One region of the Parapedobacter sp. ISTM3 genome, then DNA from elsewhere that is predicted to be linked to it. Evidence: riboswitches for the same ligand, from Rfam matches in the RefSeq annotation. Region 1 holds a riboswitch; each other region holds the start of a gene.
What was found. Region 1 has a riboswitch for S-adenosylmethionine ahead of JHJ32_RS01000 (amidohydrolase). Riboswitches for the same ligand answer to the same signal wherever they lie in the genome.
Positions count from the first base shown of each region.

Region 2: linked by a shared signal. The riboswitch ahead of metE (5-methyltetrahydropteroyltriglutamate--homocysteine S-methyltransferase) and the one ahead of JHJ32_RS01000 (amidohydrolase) in region 1 are both predicted to bind S-adenosylmethionine.
Region 3: linked by a shared signal. The riboswitch ahead of JHJ32_RS17170 (O-acetylhomoserine aminocarboxypropyltransferase/cysteine synthase family protein) and the one ahead of JHJ32_RS01000 (amidohydrolase) in region 1 are both predicted to bind S-adenosylmethionine.

Region 1 is NZ_JAENGN010000001.1:232,507-238,925, forward strand. Features, by position in the region: gene JHJ32_RS00990 (TonB-dependent receptor) at 1-318, opposite strand, end outside; gene JHJ32_RS00995 (TlpA disulfide reductase family protein) at 428-1,423, opposite strand; gene JHJ32_RS01000 (amidohydrolase) at 1,430-2,872, opposite strand; SAM riboswitch class I at 3,018-3,125, opposite strand; gene JHJ32_RS01005 (RagB/SusD family nutrient uptake outer membrane protein) at 3,331-4,917, opposite strand; gene JHJ32_RS01010 (TonB-dependent receptor) at 4,936-6,419, opposite strand, start outside.
Region 2 is NZ_JAENGN010000007.1:123,631-130,049, forward strand. Features, by position in the region: gene JHJ32_RS11510 (TylF/MycF/NovP-related O-methyltransferase) at 1-553, shown strand, start outside; gene JHJ32_RS11515 (hypothetical protein) at 572-943, opposite strand; gene JHJ32_RS11520 (sensor histidine kinase KdpD) at 1,065-2,873, shown strand; gene JHJ32_RS11525 (response regulator transcription factor) at 2,884-3,576, shown strand; SAM riboswitch class I at 3,693-3,796, shown strand; gene metE (5-methyltetrahydropteroyltriglutamate--homocysteine S-methyltransferase) at 3,916-6,237, shown strand; gene trmD (tRNA (guanosine(37)-N1)-methyltransferase TrmD) at 6,362-6,419, shown strand, end outside.
Region 3 is NZ_JAENGN010000014.1:81,416-87,834, forward strand. Features, by position in the region: gene JHJ32_RS17155 (S9 family peptidase) at 1-82, shown strand, start outside; gene JHJ32_RS17160 (glutamine synthetase III) at 346-2,532, shown strand; gene JHJ32_RS17165 (DUF2721 domain-containing protein) at 2,556-3,026, opposite strand; SAM riboswitch class I at 3,132-3,247, shown strand; gene JHJ32_RS17170 (O-acetylhomoserine aminocarboxypropyltransferase/cysteine synthase family protein) at 3,499-4,803, shown strand; gene JHJ32_RS17175 (homoserine dehydrogenase) at 4,936-6,117, shown strand.

The DNA.
Region 1 (6,419 bases):
TACTTCACTGAGCGCACTGTTGACCGGGTTGAGCGACACGTCCAATGTGCCCGTCGTGGCTAGTAGTTCACGTGATTCATAGCCGATGTAACTAAAAACCAACGTGGTGTTGGCGGCAACATGAATGGTATATCGGCCGTCACTGTTGGTAGTCGTAGTGGTTTCCGTACCCTTTACTACGATATTGACACCAGCCAGTGGCTCATTCGTGTTGGCATCGCGCACTTGTCCCTGAACCGTCTCCTGCCCGGCCAGCCCAGCCGTGGGATTGACGATTAACCCGATCAGGCACGATAGGATAAAAATCAATGGTTTCATATTTATTTGTAATTTTTATTAAAATATGGTCAGCGCATTTATTGGGCAAAGCTCACGCAAGGGAGGGATAATCGTCCCTCCTTGCGGCTGCCTTTTTGCGTTTTTTAGCTTATTCGCCTAGCAATTCCTGTAATTTTTTCTGCAGTTCTTCCCCCCGGAGATTCCGCGCGACGATAGTCCCATCTGGTCCAATCAGAAAATTCGCCGGGATGGCCCGTACTCCATAAATAGCCGCAGCTTCACTTTCCCAAAATGTCAGGTCGGAAACATGCGGCCAGGTAAGCTTATCGGCTTCGATTGCTTTTAGCCAGGCCTCTTTTGTCTTGTCGAGTGAGACGCCGAAGACAGTGAAGCCCTTATCCTTGTACCGTTGGTAGGCGGCCACGACATTGGGGTTCTCCCTGCGGCAGGGGCCGCACCATGCAGCCCAGAAATCCAGCAGTACGTACCCTTTACCGAGGTGGTCAAAAAAGCGAATGGTGCGTCCGTCCGGTGCGTTTGAAGTAAAGTCAGGGGCTTTATTACCTGGTAATACGGTTTCCAGCGTATTGGCGAGCCCGAGTAATACGGTTGCGTACTGGGTATGCTGTAGTGACGGAGCGAGTTGGCTTACATAATCCCTGATTTCTGAAGGGCTCAGCCTGTAGGCAAAGTAACGGTATAGAACATACGCGGAGGTGATCGAGGCAGGGTCTTCCTTGATGAAATCGGCAATTTGTATATTCCGCTGGCGGCTGCTGTAATCCACAAAACGGTCATGCGATTTAGAGCCGGACACCACGGTATTGCGATAGGATTCACCGCCGTCGAACGCTACCGTTATCGGCCCCTCTTCCAGGAAAATATAAAACGGCGTCTTGTCTTTTTCAAGCGTGAGTCCGTACAGTTCAGGCAACTGCACGCTTGTGGCGAAGCTGAATGCACCGTTTTGAAGTGCCGCTGAATCAATGGTGTGGAAAATCTTATTATCAAACCGCTGTAGGTATATCGTGCCGGTTTGCATGTCCTTTACGGTACCCTTAAGCTGTAGCGGTTTGGCTTGCTGGGCATATACAGCACTGAGCAAAAGTGTTGAGAGTATGCTTAATGTTATTCTTGTTTTCATATTTCGTTAGTTGTTTTTTAAACGATAATCCAGTGCTGGGGCGCGGTCGCCAAGTAATGACTCATAGCGGAAGTTGGCACCCCTGCGGGATTCGAACTCTTCTTTTACTTCATTGATCAACGTTGGCTTGGTATAAAGGTCTATAGCTGTGAGGGCAAAGACCTTTGCGGTATTGATGAGCGACTTGGTGCCGATGGTGGTTCCGCCGGACGCCACATTCTGCCAGCTGTGGCCAGCACTTCCAGGTACGAAGGTAGCGGTTCCAAATGATACGGTTGGTACGTTCCAGCTTACGTCACCGACGTCTGACGAACCACCTCCCTGTGACGGTTTTTCTTCCTCCAGCGGCTGGACTTTCGCAACGTCATCCAACGCAGCGCTGTTAAGGCCCAAATCTTTCACGATAGCTTCGGCGAAAGCCCGCTCCCGGCTGTCATAGTGAATGCCGCCCACTGTTTCAAGATTTTTTTGCACGATTGCCGCTAGTCGTCGATTAGGCAGTTTCTCGTAGAATCCTGCAATAATTTCGCTGCTTACCGTGGTTTGGGTGCCTTTGGCAGCCCCTTCGGCAGCTTCGTTTACCCAACTGACGAGGTCTTGCAGTACCTCCCGCTTAGGATGGCGGATGTAATAGGATACCTTAGCGACTTCGGGTACTACGTTGGGTGCCTCGCCTCCGTTAGTAATGACATAATGGATACGTGACTCTGACGGAATATGCTCGCGGAGCAGGTTGACCATGTAGTTAAGGGCTTCCACGCCATCTAACGCGGAGCGCCCTTTATCGGGACTGGCTGCCGCGTGTGCCGCCTTGCCGTGGAAGGTATAATCAACCATTTGGATAGCCGTACCCGTAGCTACGTTCACGGCATTTCTCGTGGCAGGGTGCCAATCCAATACGACATCGATTCCCTTGAAGAAACCATCCCGCACCAGATAAACTTTCCCGCCGCCGCCTTCTTCTGCTGGGGTGCCAAATACTTTTATGGTACCCTGGTGGCCGGTGCTTGCCAGCCATTCCTTGATGGCGACGGCCCCCGCTACCGAGGCGGTGCCAAATACGTTGTGTCCACAGGCATGGCCGTTTCCGCCTTCAGTTATCGGCTTGCGGTAAGGTACGGTATCCTGGGATATCCCCGGCAATGCATCAAACTCGGCTAAGATGCCGATGACAGGACTGCCACTGCCATAAGTGGCGATGAATGACGTGGGCATTCCCGCTAATCCGGCCTCTACGGCAAAACCCTGTTCTTCAAGATGATTTTGGAGGATTCCTGAACTTTCCTTTTCCAGAAAGCCCAATTCAGGGGTTGACCAGATAGCTTTTTGGATTTGGTCGTAAGTTTGGAACGAACGGTCTAAATAACTTAACGGGATATCCGTCGTGTTTTGACCAAATAGGGCGAAGGGAAGTAGTATGAGTACGATAAATGTTTGTTTTTTAATCATGTCTGTCGCTATGTTAGTTTTGTGATAACTACGTTTTCATCATTGCCGGTCCCGTCGTGGCTCATCCTCGTTTTGATAATCAAGTAAGTGTCTTCAAGTAGCTGAGATAATTGGATGCTTGGCATCGCGTACATAGCAAGCATTTCACTTATCTACACCTTTGGCAGCGCCCAAGGCAGGATTTAGCACCTTAATGTAGCTTCAGGTTGCTAAGACGTCACAGGGCCTTTCCCTCGGTCTTTCTTGATAAGCACAAACAAAAAGAACTCGGCGGAGCAAAAGTAAAAATAAAAACTATTAAGTTTATAGATTTTATGTGAAATATTTATTTGCGGCGACAATGCTTGCAGCAGAAGTAAAGCGATTATTAAAAACAAAAAAAGAGGCCTTATAACTAAAGCCTCTCCGGTCTAACGGGTTTCGAAATGATCCCCGCATAAGAAGTTATTTAACGGGTGTTAATAATTAGGGTTTTGCTGATTAGCCAGAATTGGATTTGTTGTGACTTCCGTGTTATTGATCGGCCATAGGAAGCGGTAGTCGCTATATGGAATGGCTGGAATCTCTGCGGCGATAGCGGGTTTTCCGACCCCGTAATCCGATCCGTCGTTTTGAAATACACCGCCCCAAGCGCCCGATTTAATCTTCGCTGGAATACCTCCGGTGCTGTAATCAGGGTCCAGCACCAATCGGTGGATGTCTGGCCAGCGGCGTCCTTCTGCGGCAAATTCGATACGTCTTTCGTTTAGAATCGCCTGGATTAAGTCAGTAGGAGCTGATGTAAAACGCGCATCGGCTGGCACGGAGCGATCACGGACAGCATTGAGCAGCAACAGTGCCTGCCCCGTATTGCCCGTTCTGGCATACGCTTCCGAGACATTCAGTAATACCTCTGCATATCGAAGGATTGGAGCCCAATCGGATTGGGTGGTGTAGTCTGTGTATTTCTTGGTAAAGAAATGACGGTACGTCCCTGTCTCGTCTTGTACCTGGAGCAGCTCACGGCGTAAATCACCTGCTACCCAAAACGATGCATTATATAGGTTAGGACTGGTTGATACCAATCCGCGGCCACCAGGTCCTGCGGGACCCAGCATGCGGGCGAGTGAGCCATTGGTGCCTGGGTTTGAATTTTGTCCGTTAGCAATTGAGAATATGGATTCGGTGTTGTTTGAGTAATTAGTGAAAGGTCCGTCAGGACTTACTGTCAGCGAGTAGCTACCTATCGGGCTGGTAAACGTACCGCCGGTGGCATCGGTGCCCAATTTAGTTCCTTCGGCAATTACACCTGCCCAATCGCCAAGATGCAGTTTGATTCTTGTTTTTAAGCCGATTGCGGCACCCTTTCCTGCTCTGTTGATGGGGCTGTTTGCGGGTAGCACACTTTCTGCATAATCAAGGTCGGCAAGGATCTTTTCATAGGTGCCGGCAACCGTGCCGCGGTCTACCGTGCTCGCCCGTTCAACTGTCTCCGTGGAATTAATGCCAAAATCACGGTAGGGCACACCATAGGCACCGGCATTCGCCCCCTCGGCATAAGGCAGGCTGAAGTGCAACAGCAGTTCGTGATGTGATAAAGCTCTTAAGAACCGAGCCTCGCCTTCATAAATATTAGCCGCTTCCGGGGTGATGATTCCTGCGGATTCCGCTCCGCGCACACCTTCTATGAATAGGTTCGCCTGGTTAATAAGGTTGTAGAGCTGATCCCAATGGTTGGTGTTGTTTGCCGAGGTCGTTGAGTAGGTAGCCTCATAGGTGATTTGGTAAAACTGCTCCAGATTCACCACATCTTCACCTCGAACCTCAGCCTGCTGGATAGATGCCGCTCCAAATGGATATCCCCGTCCGGCGCCACCGTTATAGGTGCCAATGGCTGCTTGGCTGTATACTCCGTTTGCTGCCAATTCGACGTTTTCAGGTGTGTCAAATATTGCTGCTTCGGATAGTCGATTATAGGGGCCTAATTCCGTAAAACTATCCTTGCAGGAAGATGTGGCAAAGACCAATCCGCTCAATAGTATTAATGTCTTGTTTATCCTTTTCATTTCGTGTCAGATTTTTGATTATAAACTCAAGTTGATGCCAAACGTGAATGTTCTGGGGACTGGGTTTACGTTGTCGTCCAGGCTGGGCGCTCTGTTTGTTGTGACGCTGTTTGCAATTTCCGGGTCGATACCTGAATATCCCGTGATGACAAAGGCGTTCTGTACCGAGGCATAGATCCGGGCGTTGTTTACGTTGATCCGACTTAGCAGCGCTTGGGGCAATCGGTACCCCAAGGAGATGTTCTGGAAACGCAAATACTTTCCATCTTCAAGGAAGCGGCTGTTCAAATGGCCGGCTTGATTAAGGCGGTTGGTCTGTCCGGCCCACAGGATCGGAACATCTGTGTTTGGATTTTCAGGTGTCCATGCATTGAGCATTTCCCGGCTGTTGTTTGCGTAAGATTGGGTGGTGAGGGTCGATTGACGGGTGAGGTTGTAGACCTTGTGCCCACCAGCAAATGTCAGGAATAAGCTAAAGTCAAAGTTTTTGTAGTTGAGGGTATTGTTGAATCCACCATACCAAGTTGGGTTTGACTGGCCTAAAAAGATTTTGTCTTCAACTGCATTTAAGGCGCGCGTTGTTTGAGAGGTGTTCGATGGGTCGTTTGGATGGAATATCGACCATGATCCATCTTGAGGGTGGATTTGGGCCAACGTCCGAACTCCATCTAAATATTGGACGAAAACAGGGTAGCCGTTTGCCGGATTCACCCCATAATATTCGTAGCCGAAAAATTCAGCGATAGAGCGTCCGACTTCAGTTCTGTGGTATGTATTTACCAGGGGTGCGCCGGCCAGCTGCGTAATTTCGTTTTTGACGAAGGTTAAATTCAGGTTAGAAGTCCACGAGAAATTAGTCTTGTGGATATTCGTCGTGTTTAGTGTGAATTCCCATCCTTTGTTATTTAGCCTGCCGACATTTGTGTTTATCTCATTGCCGGGTATGCCTTGCGAAGGCGGGACGGGGACGGCCAAAATCAAGTTGTCAACATCATTTTGGAACCAATCGGCTGTCAGTGTTACCCGGCTGGCGAACAGGGACAGATCCAAGCCTACGTTGGTTTTTTTACTTGTTTCGAATGTTAGATCGGGGTTGCCGACCTGCGAAAAGAAAAATCCGCTGATGTCGCCGTATAAACGAGGGGCATAGACGCCTGCATAAGGAAACGCGCCGATTTCAACGTTGCCGACTTCGGCATAACCTCCCCGTATTTTTAAGTCATCGATGAAGCTTAATCCATCAGCATTTTTAAAGAATCCTTCCTCTGAAAGCCGCCAACCCAACGATATACCGGGTAGCGTGGCTCCTTGGTTGCCCCATGGTAGGGACGAAATTTTGTCATGTCTCAGAGTTGCTGTAAGTAGGTACCGGTCCAATACCGAATAATTCAGCCGCCCAAAGAGTGACGTGAGCGATCTTTCCTCGTAGCCGCCGCCAGAATTTTGTGTTCCGAACGTGCCGGAGATAATGTTCTTTTCGCCGAAAAAGGTATGCGCGAGGT
Region 2 (6,419 bases), on a different contig from region 1:
CCCGGGATTGTTTATCGAAGCCGGCTGCGCGCTCGGTGGCTCGGCCATCGCCATCGGAAAGGCAAAAAGCAAGCAACGGGAATTTCGGATATACGACGCGTTTGGATTGATTCCCCCACCGTCGGAAAAGGATGATGCCGATGTACATGCTCGGTATGAAGAAATCAAAAGCGGAAAATCTAAAGGACTGGGCAACAATACCTACTATGGCTATACCGAAAATCTGAAGGAGGTCGTCACCGCCAACCTCGCTAAACACGGCGTCCCCGTCGAAACCAACAACATCAAACTGATAAAGGGATATTTCGAGGATACCCTGTATCTCACGGAGCCGGTGGCTTTCGCGCACATCGATTGCGATTGGTATGCCTCCGTGATGAGCTGCCTTGTTCAAATTGAGCCCCGTTTGTCGCCCGGCGGTGTCATTGTATTTGACGACTATTACGCGTGGTCAGGCTGCCGGTCTGCCGTGGATGAATATTTCCGCGATAAAAGCGGGTTTGAGCTTAGCAAAAAGGGCAGAAAACTCCACGTCAGAAAGGCCGCACGATAACCAGTGGCCCGCGGCGGTTCAATTTTCCGATGGTTCAATCGGAGGCAGCGTGGGTTTCTTCCGCTTCGGCAAAATAGTTAATGGTTTATCCCGGATGCTATCCGGTTGTGCCGGCGTAACCAACGGACCATGGTACAGGTTCGGCATGGATACGCAGTTATCCCCACGGTATCCATTCGGTATTTCAACACACCTGTCTCCGCGATATGCGTTGGGCATCGGATCGGTCGGAAACGACTGTAAGCGATGCTGCTTGGGGGCGGCTGCAGCGCTATCAGCCGGGCTGTTCTTTCGCGCAAATCCGTCAGCCCGCTGCTGTTTGTTGTCCGATTGCCCGTAGGCCACGGTAAAAATGCCAATAACACCTAATACGATGATGAACGCTTTCATTGTCCCAGGGAATTAGTACAATTCAAAAATAGCAAAAACACGTCAAGGCCGTCATGTTATCCCTGTTAAAATATGTTAAAACCCTGTGTATTGCTGCTTAGCTTCTGTATTTTTGTGTGGGATGAAACATAAGAGTATCGGATTGATTATCGGGTTGATGACCGTGGCCCTACTGGGGGTGATGGCCATGCAATACTTTTTTATTAAGCAATCATACATCCTGAAAGCACAGCTATTTGACGAATCGGTGAAAGCTGCGCTCAACGCGGTCGCCGCCAAGGCTGAAAAACGAGAGGTCATGCAGCTCGCCGATGCCCAGCGCAAAAACAAAGAAAAACTGGAGCGGGAGCAACGCAAGCTGGAGGAACAGTTGCGCCTAAAAACCGAGATTGAGCGGCTACGGGAAAAACAAGCCCGGCAATACGCCGCCTTCAAACGGCATGAGGAGACGCTGTTTGCACAATATCCCGTGGTGCTGCCTATTGAAAGCAATGAGTTTTATGAGACGTATCTCAATGATTCCCGGTATAAAGACTTTTTGCGCGTCAAATTTCAGACGAACGCCACGGTTGATGGCGCTTTCCAACGCAATGACAATATTGTGGGTCTCTATGCTATCCGGCAGGTGCCGTTGCTCAAAGCCAAAGATGACAGCGTGCGTTATTTTATTCCAGGCCCCATTGCATACGGCTCCACGGTTTTAAATTACGCCATCGAAACCTTACCTCCCAGGCAAGATCTCAAGCTGAAAAGCGAAATAGCCCGCAAAGAGCGCCAGCTCCAACTGCTGGAGGCCACTACGCTGATGGACACCATTGCGATACTAAGCGGCAAAAACCCCCAATTAATGGAGGATTTCGCCGCAGAGATCGAACTGTATAAACGCCCGTTGAGCCAGCGCATCGACGTTGCTTATATCAGACGCGAGCTGCGTAAGGAGCTGCTAAGCCGGGATATAAAATCCGCCTTCAACCTGGAAATAAAAGACAACCACACCACGCTGTATGCGTTCGCGAATTTTTCGGCGGAGGACCTTTCGTCCCAAAACCTGTATACCACCGAGTTATTCCGTGCGGACAATGAGCGCTCATCCGGCCGGCTTTCTGTCTATTTCCCCAATAAAGCCAACATTTTGATGGGCAACATGACGGTCATGCTGTTTTCGTCGGTCGCGCTTTTACTGGTACTCATCAGCTGTTTTGCGTACACCATCTTTACCATGCTCCGCCAAAAGAAGATTTCCGAGATGAAGACGGATTTCATCAACAACATGACGCACGAGTTTAAAACCCCCGTGGCGACCATCATGATTGCCAGCGAATCCCTGCGCGATCCCGAGATAGCATCTGATCAGACGCGGGCTGCCCGTCTCGCTAATATCATATACGACGAAAATGTGCGCTTAGGCAACCATATCGAACGGGTGCTTAACATCGCGCGCCTGGAAAAAGGAAACCTCAAATTGGAACTTCGCGATGTAGATGTTAATGACCTTGCGCAAGCCGTGGTGGATAGCATGGAGCTGCAATTGCTCAAAAACGACGCCAATGTGCACATGCATCTTGATGCAACAGATGCTACTGTCGTGGGAGACGAATTACATTTATCCAACGTGTTTTTCAATTTGATCGATAACGCGATTAAGTACAGCAAAGAAAAGCCCGACATCACCATTAAAACAAGAAATGCCGGCAGCCACATACACATTACCGTGGCCGATAAGGGCATCGGAATGAACCGTGACCAGCTTTCCAAGATTTTCGATCAGTTTTACCGCATACCCACCGGAAACCGTCACGACGTAAAAGGATTCGGTTTGGGGTTAAGCTACGTAAGTGACATTGTAAAACGATTTGGCGGCAAAGTGCAGGTAAAAAGCGAGAAGGACAAAGGAACTGCGTTTGAAATCATGCTGCCGCTCAAAGGATAGGGAGACTATTATGCAAAAAATTCTATTAGCAGAGGACGACCCCAATTTGGGCGACATCTTAAAGGACTACCTGGAACTGAAAGGAAAGTTTGACGTCACACTCTGCAAAGACGGCGACGAAGCCCTTCGCCAATTCAATAAAGAGAAATTTGACCTCTGCATCCTCGATGTGATGATGCCCCGTAAAGACGGCTTTACCTTGGGCAAAGAAATCCGGAAAGCCAACGCGGACATTCCCATTATCTTTGCCACGGCAAAAGGGATGATGGAAGACAAGACCGAAGCATTTGGCCTGGGGGGTGATGACTACATTACCAAGCCCTTCCGCGTGGAAGAGCTTTTGCTCCGTATCAACGCCTTGCTTAAGCGGGCATCCCGCGAAAAGCAAGGGGAGGAGGAACTCCCGGACAAATTCCAAATCGGGAATTACCACTTCGATTATGTCGCCCAGCAAATCAGCAGCAATGGCTATCAGCAGAAACTATCCACCAAGGAGGCTGAGTTGTTGCGCCTACTTTGCATCAAAAAGAACGATGTGCTTACCCGGGAGGAAGCCCTGCTAAAAATCTGGCACGACGACAACTATTTCAATGGCCGTAGCATGGACGTCTTTTTGAGCAAACTGCGCAAATACCTGCGCGATGATCCCAAGGTGGAAATCGTGAATGTGCATGGCAAGGGTTATAAGCTGTTGGTCAGTTAATCAGGCTGGGATAAGCGCCTTCTACAAGTTTGCTCGTTTCCGCATGACGGATGGATGGGCGCCGCGCCTGCGAATTATTTTTTGCGCATTTCAAATTTTATGCCGATATTAGCGGCCGCTTATGGAGAAAGGCAGAGGGAATGGACCCTGTGAAGCCTTAGCAACCTGTCACCAGACAAGGTGCTAAATTCTACCCCGGGTAATCGGGGAAAAATAAGCAGACACAACTCACCTTGTGCCCTCTCCCCTAAAGCAATATAAAAACGTAGGATCGCCGATTCCGAAGTAGGAGAGGCGGTAGCTGATTTGTATATTTAAATAGTTATCATACACATTGTCATGTTAAAAACCAACAATTTGGGTTACCCCCGCATCGGCGCCCTAAGGGAACTGAAGAAGGCTAACGAAGCCTATTGGGCAAAAAAAATAGGCCAGCAAGAGCTATTGGATGCTGCACGCGCTATACGCGAAAGCAATTGGAAGACCCAGCAGGATGCGGGTATTGACCTCATCCCGTCAAATGATTTCTCTTTCTATGATCAGGTGTTGGACCTCTCGCTGACCGTGGGCGCTATCCCTGCTCGTTACCAGGGCTTTCCGTTAGCAGGAGCATCTTCATACAACCTCGATTTGTATTTTGCCATGGCCCGCGGTTTCCAGCAGGACGGCCTGGATGTGACCGCCATGGAAATGACCAAATGGTTTGATACCAACTACCATTACATTGTTCCTGAATTTGTAAAAGACCAGCAGTTTCGCCTTACTTCGGAAAAGATCGTCAACGAGTTTAACGAAGCCAAGCAGTTAGGTATTGTCACCAAACCGGTATTGTTGGGTCCTATCACTTACTTGCTTTTAGGCAAGGAAAAAGAAGCCGGCTTCAACCGCTTGGATTTGATAGATCGCCTATTGCCTGTTTATGAAGAAATCCTCGGCAAACTGGCTCAAGCCGGAGCCCTGTGGATACAATTTGATGAACCGTTTTTGGCGCTGGATATCGACGACAAGACCCGGGCGCTCTATCAAACCGTCTATGATCGCCTCTCGGCCGCCGCTAATGGCATCAAGCTGTTGGTCGCCACTTATTTCGAGGCGCTGCAGGAAAATGCGCAAACGGCGCTGCGCCTGCCGGTGCAGGCGCTGCATGTCGATCTTGTACGCGGCGAAAAACAGTTGGACGAACTGTTACCTGCCGTGCCTGCCAACCTTATTCTTTCTTTGGGCGTGGTGGATGGCCGCAATATCTGGAAAAATGACTACGAAGCGTCTCTCCGGAAGATTAAACAGGCCGTGGACACATTAGGTGCAGACCGCGTTTGGGTAGCGCCGTCAAGCTCCTTACTGCATGTTCCGTTTGACCTGGATTTAGAAGACAATGAACAATCGTTGCCCGCGGAGGTCAAAAACTGGCTGGCCTTTGCCAAACAAAAGCTGGCAGAGGTAAAAGATTTGGCCGTCCTGGCAACTGGCAACGTTGACGCGGCGACATTAACCCGTTTCGAAGCCAACAGGGCTGCACAGCAAAGCCGGCGTACGTCAACGTTGATTCACCGCGAGGAGGTGAAGGCCCGTGTAAAAAGCATTACCGATGCCGACGCACAACGGACAAGTCCGTTCGCCGAACGCAAAGCAAAGCAACTCGCAAAATTCAACCTGCCGGCCTTTGCCACCACCACCATCGGCTCGTTCCCACAGACACGGGACGTCCGCAAGTGGCGGGCCGACCTGAAGAAGGGCGCCATCACGCAAGAGGAATATGATAAACTCATCGCCGAAGAAACCGAGCGGACCATCCGTCTGCAAGAAGAATTGGATATCGATGTGCTGGTGCATGGCGAATTCGAACGCAACGACATGGTGGAGTACTTCGGCGAGCAGCTCTCCGGTTATGCGTTCACCAAAAATGGGTGGGTGCAATCGTACGGTTCACGCTGCGTGAAGCCCCCCATCATCTATGGCGACGTAAGCCGCCCCGCAGATATGACCGTGCGCTGGTCTGCATATGCGCAATCGCTCACCGAACGCCCCGTGAAGGGCATGCTCACCGGACCGGTAACGATCCTGCAGTGGTCGTTCGTGCGCAATGACCAGCCGCGTTCAGAGACCACCTACCAGATTGCGCTCGCCATCCTGGATGAAGTACAGGCACTGGAAAAAGCCGGCATCAAGATCATCCAAATTGACGAGCCTGCCATCCGCGAAGGACTCCCGCTGCGTAAGGCCGACCATAAAGGATACCTTGACTGGGCGGTACGTGCGTTTCGCGTCTCCTCATCCAATGTGGAAGACGACACGCAAATCCATACGCATATGTGCTATTCAGAGTTTAATGACATCATTGAGCACATCGCGGCGATGGATGCTGATGTCATCACCATCGAAACGTCCCGCTCACAAATGGAATTGTTGGATGCCTTTGCTGACTTCAATTACCCGAATGACATTGGCCCCGGCGTTTATGACATCCATTCACCTCGTGTACCGAGCAAGGAGGAGATCGTAGCCCTGCTTGAAAAAGCAAAGGCCGTCATTCCTGCGGAGCAACTATGGGTTAATCCGGACTGCGGCCTAAAGACCCGTGCCTGGCCTGAAACCAAGGCGGCTTTGGAAGCCATGGTAGAAGCGGCCAAAACGTTGCGCGGCGTAACAGAAACGGTGTAAGTGCCTTTACGCGACAAATTTTCGCTGACTCCGGCTGCCAATAGCGGCAGCCGGACTTTTTTAACCCCCCTAAAGGCCATCGGCCATGGCCGACCCATCACCAAAAAACACTATCTTTGCCCGTATGCGGTTTGACATTATTACGGTGCTACCCCAGCTGTTGGATAGTCCTTTTGCACATT
Region 3 (6,419 bases), on a different contig from region 1:
GAAAGGAAAGCCAGCAGCTCCTTGGATTGAAAAGGGTGTTCCTGCTGTATTAAAGGGTATCGATTGGGGCTTCGGCAAATAACGTCCACCACTCACGGATATTTACTTTTTTCATGATTCAGCGTCCAAAATCACTTGGTATTTTGGGCGCTTTCTTATGATCGGAAAAGCAACCTTATTATAAAATAAGCAATAGAAAAAAAGCAAGTCCAACAAATCTGCATAAAATGTTATTTTTATTTCCACTTTTAGTAAAAAAATAATGAAATGTCATTTTTTTTTTCGAATATTGGAGCAGAAAACAAAAAAACAACAAAGCGTATCAAACAAATAAACACAAATTAAATGTCAGGTTTGAGATTCAAGGCAGTTGAAACTGCCATATCCCGGTTAAACAACAACAAAATCTACGAAACGATTAAACCTTCTTCCTATTACTGCAAAAATGTTTTTACAACGGCGAAGATGAAGGAATATCTTCCTAAGAATGCCTATGCCGAGTTGGTAGAAACTATTGACGAAGGAAAAGCCATTAGCCTTGACCTCGCCGAGCACATTTCTCAGGCAATGAAAAGCTGGGCTATCAGCAATGGTGTAACACATTATACCCATTGGTTCCAGCCACTTACGGGCGCAACTGCCGAAAAACATGATGCGTTTTTCGAACCGCTTCCGGATGGTTCGGCTATCGACAAATTTACAGCAAGTGCTTTGGTACAACAAGAACCAGATGCTTCCAGTTTTCCAAGCGGTGGTATTCGTAATACATTCGAGGCAAGGGGCTATACAGGCTGGGATCCCTCTTCTCCCGCATTTATTTATGAAACTGGGGGCGGCAAAACACTTTGCATTCCTACCATCTTCGTATCGTATACCGGTGAGGCCTTGGATTACAAGGCACCGTTATTAAAAGCAGTCAATGCTTTGGATAAGGCGGCGGTGGACGTTGCCAATTTCTTCGATAAGTCCATAACCAAAGTCAATGCCTCCTTAGGGGTAGAGCAAGAGTATTTTCTCGTAGATTTGGCGTTGTTCAATGCCCGACCCGACTTACAACTTACTGGGCGCACGTTGTTTGGCCATATGTCTGCTAAAGGTCAGCAATTGGAGGATCATTACTTCGGTGCCATTCCTGAGCGGGTATTGGCCTTCATGGTGGATCTGGAGCAAGAAGCACTCAAATTGGGTATTCCGCTGAAGACCCGGCACAACGAAGTAGCCCCTTCACAGTTTGAATGTGCACCGATGTTTGAGGAAATCAACCTAGCTATTGATCACAACCAGCTATTACTCAATGTCATGGAGCAAGTAGCCCTACGGCATAAATTCAAGGTGTTGATCCACGAAAAACCTTATGCCGACATCAACGGCTCAGGCAAGCACAACAACTGGTCAATGATTACCAACACTGGGGTAAACCTGCTTTCTCCCGGCAAGACACCGAAAAACAATTTGATGTTCCTTTCGTTTTTCGTCAATGTCATCAAAGCGGTACATGACAATGCAGACCTCCTGCGCGCATCCATCGCAAGTGCCGCCAATGACCATCGCTTGGGTGCTAACGAGGCCCCACCTGCCATTATTTCCATCTTCCTTGGCAGCCAACTAAATGCTGTGCTTGACGAAGTAGAAACCGCAAGGGTAGCAAAGAAAGTCAAAAACGAAACGTTACTTTGGCATGGTATTCCCAAAATTCCTGAGCTGCAATTAGACAATACCGATCGGAATCGAACGTCGCCATTTGCGTTTACGGGAAACAAATTTGAGTTCAGGGCAGTCGGTTCGTCGGCAAACAGTGCCAGCCCGATGACCGTCCTCAGTGCTATCGTAGCAAACCAATTAATCGAATTCAAGTCGGAAGTTGACAAGCAAATCAAAAAAGGCACGAAGAAAGATTTGGCGCTGCTTAACGTTGTACGCAAATACATCAAAGAATCCAAAGCTATTCGTTTCGAAGGCAACGGATACAGCAAAGAATGGGAAGAAGAAGCGCATAAGCGGGGCCTTTCCAACATTAAGACGACGCCAAAAGCACTGGACGTTTACGTTAGCGAGAAATCACTCGAACTTTTTGAAAAACTTGGCGTACTAAGTAAGCGGGAGAGCAAGGCTCGCCACGAGATCTTACTGGAAAACTATTATAAGAAGATCCAGATTGAGGCACGGGTATATGGTGAAATTGTAAACAGTCTTATCGCTCCGGCCGCTTTTAACTATCAGAATGATCTGATAACCAATGTCAAAGGGCTAAAAGACATCGGATTAAAAGCGGATACTTATAATGCTCAAGTAGAGCTTATTGAGCGTATATCCACGCATGTCAATACCATTATTGCTGAAGCTGAGGCCATGCGCCAAGAACGCAAAAAAGCCAATGTATTGGAAGACACACGCGAAAAGGCCATAGCTTATGATGAAAATGTAAAACCTTATTTTGACAAAATCAGGTATCACATCAATAAACTTGAGCAGATAATTGACGACCGCAAGTGGCCATTGCCAAAACTGCGGGAGCTCCTTTTCGTAAGATAACTTACCTCCCTCTAAACTTAAATTTAGTGGCCCTCCGATTGAGGGCCACTTTTTTTCTTATCAAACTTTTTCTTGATGTAGTCGACCAGTGACCTGTCATCTCCTTCTTCCATATCGCTCAACTCCAGTTCCAGGGCTTTATTGCTGACCTGAATCTCAAGCAACGAAATAATGAGCGATATAGCAAAAAAAAGCAGGCTCAGCGCAAAGGTCAGCTCTGAGAAGTAGTTGTTTTCAATATAAATGCAGTACATGCAAACGATGCAGGCGACGAAGCTCAATACACCCATGGCCTGCATTTGCTTAATCAACTTCAACCGATACCGAAGATTCTGAATCTGTCCATGCAAAACACCGCTTTTATTGTGTTCAAGATATTTTGCATGCAGGCTGCGGACCAACGCAGCTAACGCCAAAAACCGATTGGTGTAAGCCAACATAATTAAACTGATTGCCGGAAATAGCAGCGCTGCTGTATTAAATGTAATATTCATTGGTACAAAAAAATCAAAAATACTTTGCACATACAAATCGCACAACCTATATTTGCACTCGATGTGTGCATGCACACACAAATCAATTCCTCTTCAAAAGGTCTTGGTTTATAAAGAAGTGGCGAGAGACTGGCTCAATGACCCACTGGCAACCATCTGAAGCGACGGAAAAGGTGCCAAATCCTGTCCCAACCAACATTGTTGTTGGGAGCATATAAATAAAAAGACAATGAACATGTATCCAACAAGCAGCAATCGTTATCCAGCCAATTGGGAATCTGGGCATCAGACCGCCTCCCTTACCGTCATTCAAGCCATCCGAATGTGCAGCGGAACGATGTGTACATGCTGCTAATCCCGTACACGCAATAGGTATACAAGTTGCTGGCTAGCGCCCGCAGCGATACTGGTGTACCGTAGCGCATGCATCCTTTGTAATATCAGATTAATCCACAAATAAAAACAGCAGATTATGGCTAATGAAAATCTAAAATTTGAGACCTTGCAAGTACACGCTGGCCAAGAAATCGACCCCACTACGGGTTCGCGTGCGGTACCCATCTATCAAACCACGTCGTATGTATTCAATAGTGCGGCACACGGCGCGAATCTATTTGCCCTGAAAGAATTTGGCAACATATACACACGGATTATGAACCCAACCACTGATGTGTTTGAAAAGCGCATCGCTGCGTTGGAAGGCGGAGTGGCCGCATTGGCTGTTGCGTCAGGACAAGCCGCTCAATTCATCGCATTGACCAACATATTAGAAAACGGTGATAATTTTGTCAGCGGCGCAAACCTATATGGTGGCACATTCAATCAGTTCAAGGTATCCTTCAAACGATTAGGCATAGAAGCACGATTTGCAAAAGACGACGCTCCAGAGAATATCGAGGCGCTCATCGATGACAATACCAAAGCGATTTATGTAGAAACGATCGGCAATCCGAGCTACAGCATTCCAGACTTTGAGCGGATTTCGAGTATCGCGCAAAAATACGATTTACCACTCATTGTAGATAACACATTCGGCGCAGCCGGCTACCTTTTCAAACCATTGGAACATGGTGCACATGTTGTGGTTGAGTCGGCCACTAAATGGATTGGCGGCCATGGCAACAGCATCGGCGGCGTAATTGTTGATGGAGGAAACTACAACTGGGGAAATGGCAAATACAAGCAATTCAGCGAGCCGTCTGAAGGCTACCATGGCTTGGTATTCAGTGACGTGTTCGGCGTGGGCGGCCCATTCGGGAATATTCAATTTGCTATTCGTGCACGTGTGGAAGGGCTTCGGGATTATGGCCCCGCGCTGTCGCCGTTCAATGCCTTTCTGTTATTACAAGGCCTGGAAACACTTTCGCTACGCGTACAACGCCACGTAGACAACGCCCTTGAAGTAGCCAAATGGCTTGAAAGCCACCCACAGGTTGAGCGGGTAAGCTATCCGGGCTTAAAAAATCATCCACACCATAACAACGCCCAAAAGTATCTAAAAAATGGTTTCGGCAGCGTATTGTCATTTATCATCAAAGGAGGTGCGGATAAGGCCAATGCATTCATCGATGCCCTGCAATTGATAAGCCATCTGGCAAATGTTGGCGATGCGAAAACATTAATCATACACCCTGCAGCCACCACACATCAGCAATTGAGTGAAGCTGACCAGCTGAACGCCGGCGTATTTCCTGGTTTACTCCGTATTTCTGTGGGTATCGAACACATTGACGATATCAAAGCCGATCTGCAACAGGCATTTGATAAGATTAGGTAACCCCGATCACTAAGCAGCAAACAAACACAATGCATGTTACATATATTGACAAATTCCAGAACATTTAACTTGAAAGTGGAGCGCACGTTGCCACGTTAGCTGAGCCAGACATTAAATAACGTAACAGTAAACATGAACAACAAACTTACCTTGGGGATTTTCGGTTTTGGTGTAGTGGGGCAAGGGCTGCACGATATCATCAAAACCAAAAATCTCAACCTTGCAATCAAACGATTCGTCATCAAACACCCTGAAAAGAAACGCACATTACCCGCCGAACTGTTTACCACCGATGCCAACGCCGTGCTGGACGACCCGGAAATCAATACTGTTGTAGAGCTTATCGACGATGCGGAGGCTGCCTTCGATATCGTGTCCAGCGCCCTCCGGTCGGGGAAAAACGTCGTTTCTGCCAATAAAAAAATGATCGCAACCCACTTAGCTGATTTGATAGCCATCCAGCAGGAGTATGGCACAAGTTTGCTATATGAAGGGGCGGTATGCGGAAGCATTCCCATTATCAGGAACCTCGAAGAGTACTATGACAATGAACTGCTCCATGCAGTGACGGGTATCTTCAATGGTTCATCCAACTATATTTTATCTAAAATATTTAACGAAAATCTGGCATATGCTACGGCGTTGAAACAAGCTCAGGACCTCGGTTTTGCAGAGACTGATCCTACATTGGACGTCGGTGGGTACGATCCAAAATTTAAGCTGGCTATTGTAGCATCGCATGCTTACGGCCTTTATATCGCCCCGGAAGCGATTTTGAATATCGGAATAGACAAGCTTAGCGCATCCGATATCCAATTCGCCAAAGAAAAGAATTTCAAAATCAAATTGGTCCCTACAGCGCGGGAAATCAATGATAAATCTGTCATTTTATATGTGTTGCCAAAGCTGATTCCTCGCGACAACATATTGTATGGCGTAGAGAACGAATACAACGGTGTGCTGGTTAAAGCCGCATTCGCCGATGAGCAATTTTTCTATGGCAAAGGCGCCGGCGGCCATCCAACGGGATCCGCCGTACTATCCGACATAGCGGCTTTGCGGTATGGTTATAAATACGAGTACAAAAAACACATTGATGCCAACGGGCTTGCTTACAGCACGGATTGGGAAATAGAAGTCTACCTACGTTACAAAGAGGAGAGCTTTATTGAACATCTCAAGTTCACTTCGATCAGCGAGCGCTATTATGCCCAGGACTTTAAATATATTATAGGAAAAGTTAATCTGAGCAATATCCTAAAAAATCGGGATATTATCGATAGAGAAGGGTATTTTCTCGCCGAGATAGCGTAGCAAGCCAGGTATTTGATAAAAAAGTAAAAATAATAAAACATAAGCTTCGGTTGTGCATTTAAATATATATATTGCTTTAAAAATCCTGATATTATGCACAGTATTGCTGCCTTATTACTTTTTTTATTGACAAACTCCGCTAATATTGCGTTCGCCCAGCAGCACGATACGGTCCAGGAAACCGCATGGCAAACTTATGGCTATATCGTATTAGGCGCGATCGTGCTCATTATAGTCGTAGTGGTTTTGATTCGGAGACAGTATCGGAAGTTCAATGAATGAACAGATGGGATTGCCCACGG